DNA from 2 places in the Lacticaseibacillus pantheris DSM 15945 genome. Region 1 is predicted to be linked to the other one. Evidence: riboswitches for the same ligand, from Rfam matches in the RefSeq annotation. Region 1 holds a riboswitch; the other holds the start of a gene.
What was found. A riboswitch is a leader RNA that binds a small molecule or an ion and turns the genes downstream of it on or off. The one in region 1 is predicted to bind lysine.
Positions count from the first base shown of each region.

Region 2: another riboswitch for lysine. It lies ahead of LPA02S_RS00530 (ABC transporter permease subunit); the one in region 1 lies ahead of alr (alanine racemase).

Region 1 is NZ_BCVS01000110.1:3,636-6,767, forward strand. It holds gene lysA (diaminopimelate decarboxylase) at 1-222, opposite strand, end outside; gene alr (alanine racemase) at 280-1,398, opposite strand; lysine riboswitch at 1,658-1,839, opposite strand; gene LPA02S_RS09800 (aspartate kinase) at 2,337-3,132, shown strand, end outside.
Region 2 is NZ_BCVS01000002.1:38,940-42,071, forward strand. It holds gene LPA02S_RS00525 (mannose/fructose/sorbose PTS transporter subunit IIB) at 1-840, opposite strand, end outside; lysine riboswitch at 1,257-1,427, shown strand; gene LPA02S_RS00530 (ABC transporter permease subunit) at 1,593-3,132, shown strand, end outside.

The DNA of each region.
Region 1 (3,132 bases):
GGCGGCTACCTGAAACATGGCGACCGTTGCGAAGGCCTTGGCCGCGTAGCTCACGGTGTAATCGACTTTGTGGGCCGCAAACGCCGCCCGGTACGCGCGGATATTCGCACGAATGACGCCCACGTCGTACGCATAAAGGGGTGTCCCAAATTCACGCGCCAGCTCGCTCGCAGCGACGCCGCCCACGGTCAGGCGCCCCTGCGCGTCCGTTGAAACCGGAATGGTCATGCAATACCTCCATTGTTGGTGCGCGTAAATCAGTGCGCACGTTTCATCGTTTTATTCACTAATTTCCCGAATCAAGCGGTCGTTCAGGTTGATGGACAACTCCCAAGGGGCAAAGCCGGTAAAGTCGGCCCACTCATCAAGGGTAATCTCCTCATCCCCGTCGCGACCCAGCACCGTCACTTTGGTGCCCAGCGGTAACGGGCCGGGCAACCGGATCATCATCGCGTCCATAGCTAGCTTGCCGAGAATCTGGCACCGTTGGCCGTTGACCAGCACCTCCGCGCCGGTGAGACGGCGGGTCAACCCGTCGCCGTAACCCAAAGGAATGGTGCCGACCCACTCGCCCTCTTTGGCCTCGTAAATGTGACCGTAAGAAATGCCATCACCCGCGTGCATCTGCTTGACGAAAATTAACTGCGTTGTCAGCGTCAACACAGGCTCCAGGTAGCTGGCGTCCCGTAACTCACCCAGCGACGGTTCGATGCCGTACACAACGGTGCCAGCGCGAATAACGTCGGTCGGAATCTCGTCCGCATGGTACATGGCGGCACCCGAGTTGGCCACGTGCACCATCGGCGGGTGCGGGAACGTATCCGTCAGCTCGTGCCAGCGCGCTAATTGCTTGTGGAAATAATCCACCTCGGATGAATCGGCCTGGGAAAAGTGGGTCATCAGGCCGTAATACTCAAAGTCATCCGGGTGCGCCTGCATGAACTGTAGGCTTGCATCCATTTCCGCGCGGCTACGGTAACCAATCCGGCCCATGCCGGTATCAATGCCCATGGACACTTTGAGTGGCTGGCCAGCCTGGGCTAAATACGGCTGGGCGTCGTGCAACCACTGGTCACTGGCAACCGTGGTAATCAGGTCGTTGTCGGCCAGTTCCTCGGCGTACTGCGGCATGACGATACTCATCACCAAGATGGGTATCGTAAATCCGTGTTGCCGGAGGGCGAGCGCCTCATCCAGAACGGCTACGGCGAGCCCATCTGCGCCGCCATTAACGGCCGCGCGACTCATTTCGAGCAGCCCAAAGCCGTAAGCGTTCGCCTTAACGGCCAGGAAGACCGTTTTGGCGTGTGCAGCTTTGCGCGTCTCGGCTAAGTTATGTGTAACTGCGTGTTGTGAAATATATAATTTTGTTGGACGATGATCAGCTGTGACTGACATGTACCGAACCCCCTACGTGTCGTGGTTAATGTGGATATGGTCGTCGTTGGCGCCCGGCCACAAGGTCGCGTTTCTTTAAACGGACACACTACTGCATATTATAAGGTATAGAGGGGCCGCTGACCATGGAGTACACGCGCACAAAAGCAAAGTCGCGGTGGTTCACGCCAGCGGGTACGCAAAAGCCCACCCGGCGTGCGTTATTCGCATACCAGATGGGCCGTTAAAGTCTTCGTTAAAAAACCGTTTGTCCATAATGATTTACGATAGCGCTCCGCAGCAAGTCACTGCGACAGTCCAGCGGTTATTCACCGGTGGCCCAACCTGCCGGGTTTACACTTCCCGAGCGGGTTTCGGCGGTCTTCCCTTTCACGCGCCCGCACCGTTGAGTGTATCAACTTGGACGCGCTAGTCATGGCAACCGCAACCTCTATCATTTATAATTAACGTTAGGTTACAATTAATACCGTACAACTGTCAACCCTGTGGTTATCCGAAGACGGACGTCTATAAGCCGCCGGATTCTGCAGCAGCCGTGGTTCTAGGGATACGGCCGGTGGTGGTGTGCGGCGGCTGCAGACCCGTAGTTCTGTTTGAATTACTGCCAGTAGTGCGACAGCACGTACTGGTAGTTATGAATTACAGAATCAAAGCGGATAGACCGAGTGGTTTTCTCGGGCTAGTCCGCTTCGCGGTAGCCCGGAACGGGCGTGAGCGTGAGGTTCGTAGCTTCGGCCGCACACTACCACCGCTCACGCGGAGCCGCAAAAGCAACACGAGCCGGCATCCAAAACCGCAAACCCCTTGCCGTTACGGTAGTAGCCACGTATACTAGCAACGAATATAAGATATACATACGCTTATGCATTTTGCGCGTAAAGCAGCCTAAAAATGTAGTATTGTTATTACAAACCATTCAGAAAGTTGGCATATTGTTCATGAAGGTCGTAAAATTCGGTGGCTCCTCCCTCGCCACAGGTCCGCAGCTCGAGAAGGCCATTAACATCGTTACCGCAGACGCTGACCGCCGCATCATGGTGGTCTCCGCCCCCGGCAAGCGTCAGTCTGGTGACACCAAGGTCACCGACCTACTCAGCACCCTCGCCGATGCCGTCGTTGACGGCACCGACACCGAACCAGTTACCGAAGAAATTCTGAGTCGCTACGTTGATATCGCGCGCTATTTTGACGTGCCCACCGACATCATCGACCGCCTCCGCCGTCACCTCGGCGAAATGGCGATGCGTAACTATCCTTCCAACGACTACCTGTACGCTGCGTTCATGGCTCAGGGTGAGTTTATGAACGCCCAACTCGTTGCCGAAGTGATGACGCACCAGCGTATCAACGCCCGCTTTGTCGGCCCTCGCGACCTAGGTATCACCGTTGCCGGCGAGCCCCGTTCAGCTACCGTCACTGACGACAGCTATGCCCGTATCGCTCAGTTTGAACTGCAACCTGACGAAATTATCGTTGTGCCCGGCTTCTTTGCATACGACAAAGACGGTAACATCGCCACCTTTGCCCGCGGCGGGTCCGACATTACCGGATCCATTCTCGCCCGCGGTTTTAGCGTTGACCTCTACGAAAACTTTACCGACGTATCGTCCGTTTACGCCGTCGACCCACGCGTCGTGGAGCACCCCCGCGCCATCCGCACCCTGACATACCGGGAGATGCGTGAACTGGCTTACTCTGGGTTCTCCGTGTTTAACGATGAGGCCATCATCCCCG
Region 2 (3,132 bases), on a different contig from region 1:
GAGAACCTTATTGATAACCGTCTTACCCTCAGAGTGCGCCATGGAGCCAATGTTCAGGGATGGAATGTCCACACCTGCATTAATGACCGTCAAAGCGTCCTCAGGGTTTTCAAACAGAATCAACGCCTTCGTGTTACCGAATCGAGGATCGTTATAAACGTCAATAAACTTCTTAATTGGAATGACGTTTGCCTTAACCCCAGGCGGCGCTGCCTCCGTAATCATGGTCTTACGTAACTTGTCGTTTGCGACACCATCAGAAACAACGATAATACGGTTCGGGCCAGTACTCTTGGTCCAACTCGTTGCAACTTGACCATGCAACAGACGTGAGTCAACACGTGCGAGCACAATCTTGATCTTGCCATCACCAACAACCGTACCTTCAGGCAACGCAGCTGCGTGCTTCTTAGCAGCAGGTGCGGCCTTTGGCTTTGGTTCGAGGGCTTCTGGCTTAACCTTAACACCATCGCGTCCAGCAGATACCAGATGTGCGGCCAGTTCGTGAGCGGAGTCCATCGTCAAGCGTGAACCATATGCTTCAATCAGCATAGGTAGGTTCAGACCAGTAACGATAGCCCACTTGTCCTTGTGTTCCTCGAAAATTCCGCTTGCCTGGTTGAATGGTGAGCCACCCCACAAATCAATCAGAAACAAAACGTCATCTTCGGGCTCGAACTTAGTCGTTGCATCCAGAAGATGTTGCTTCAGATCGTCAGGACTTTCGCCGTTCTTGAACGTAACGACTTCGACTTTGTCCTGTTCACCGAAGATCATTTCACCAGACTGCTTGATGCCTGCAGCGAATTCGCCGTGGCTGGCTAGAATGATTCCGACCATTGTTTCGCCTCCCAAAATATTTTTTATTTAGAAAGCCCCGATAATTTTAGGTTTGCCTAAATAATGTAGAATTGCTACCAAACTCGAAATGTAAGGGGTTTTCTTAACATGGTTAAGTATGCCTAGATGGGGACCGTTTTGCAAGCCCTTTCTTGACAAAAACAACTTACTTTTCATGAAACGCCACTGGTACCAACCAAAGACGCGAAAAAGTTTTTTCCACATTTTGTTCACTTTGTTTAATATTGCGAGTATCTGGCAACAATAGGCCCCGTATAGGGTACATTGATTTTTAGGATAGTCTAAAACTGCAATTATCAATCCAGCCATGCCCAGGATAATACTGTATTACGGTTCCAAGTATTGACAGGGTACTCAATTCCGGGTATTTTTATAGCTAACATGAATAAATACCACGACGAAATAGAGGTCGCGGGGAAGACAACAGCTGGACGAGTGGCGGACACGGTGACTCCAGTTGAAAGCAACCCCGCCGAAATGGTTACCCGTCCGTAACGGGAGCCGTTGGGCCGGTTAACGAAAGTTGCCGGACTGTCTTGCTACTGGCAAGGAGCGCTATGATTGTTGGTTTTGCTACTATATATAGTAAGATTGGCGGGCCCATTGAGTTGTTTTTTCAATTCAATGGGTCTTTTTCATACCCCTGTTTCCCCTCACTGGTATGTAGTTACGCACCGTGCGTGACGCTGTCTACCACACTTTGGTGGTAACAAGATGAAGGGAGAACACCAATGAAGAAAGTTTGGCTTGCTATTGTGAGTGTACTAATTCTGGCCGGGATGTGGTTGAACACCCCCGTCCACGACGTTAGTGCCGCTAGCGATAGTCAGTATTTTAAGATCGGTATGGAGGCCGGATACGCACCATTTAACTGGACACAAAATTCCAGTAAGAACGGCGCCGTACGTATTCAGGGTTCCAAGCTCTGGGCAAACGGTTATGACGTTCAGATGGGTAAAAAGGTTGCCCGTGCACTCGGCAAGAAACCCATTGTGGTTAAAACCAAGTGGGACGGACTGTTGCCATCGTTAACGTCGGGCAAAATTGATGCAATCATCGCGGGGATGTCTCCCACTGCGGAACGGCGGAAATCCATCGACTTTACTAACACCTATTACGCCTCGAAATTAACAATCGTCGTGCGTAAGGACTCCAAGTACGCGCACGCAACCAAGTTAACGGATTTCAAAGGCGCTAAGTTAACCGCGCAACTTTCCACCTACCACTACACGGCCATTAAACAGATTAAAGGCGTTCAGCGGCAGTCGGCCATGGACGACTTCCCAGCCATGCGTGTCGCGCTGGAATCCGGCACCATTGATGGATACGTGTCCGAAGTCCCTGAAGGCATTACAGCGGAGAACGCCAACAAGAAGCTGACATACGTCCACTTTGCTAAGAATCAGGGCTTCAAAACTGACCCCAGCGATACGGACTTAGCCATCGGGTTACGCAAAAATGACCCGTACGAAGCCAAAATTAACCGGGTTCTGGCCGGTATCTCCAGCAAGGCGCGTGACCAGATGATGACGCAGGCCGTTAAGAACCAGCCCGTCACCAAGACTAACGGCAACTGGTTTACCAATATCCTGAAGCAGTACGGGGCAATGCTCTTACGTGGTACCGGCATGACGCTGCTCATTGCCTTGGTTGGTACCCTAGTTGGCTTCATCATTGGCCTGCTGGTGGGTGTGGTACGAACAATTCCCCGCGCCAAGAAAGGTGCGCAGCGTGGTTTGCTCGCGGTAGTAAACTGGCTGCTCGCCGTCTACATTGAGGTCTTCCGTGGCACGCCAATGATTGTGCAAGCCGCTGTCCTGTATTACGGTGCCGCGCAAGCATTCGGTGTGAACATGGACCGCACCGTTGCCGCGCTGGTCATCGTGTCGATCAACACCGGGGCGTACATCTCCGAAATTATTCGTGGGGGTATCATTTCCGTGGACAACGGTCAGTTCGAGGCTGCCCACGCGCTCGGCTTTACCCACTGGCAAACGATGACCAAAGTAATCCTGCCACAGGCCATCCGTAACAGTTTGCCGGCGGTTACTAACGAGTTCATCGTGAACATCAAGGACACGTCAGTGCTGTCCATTATCAGTGTGTCCGAGTTGTTCTTCACCGCCGAGACTATTTCCGGACAAAGCTTCCAGTTCTTCCACACGTACCTGATCGTCTGTGGCATTTACCTCATCATGACGTTCACTATTTCCCGGCTGTTCCGCATTATCGAAAAACGTCTCGATGGACCCCAGGACTATAACGTCATGA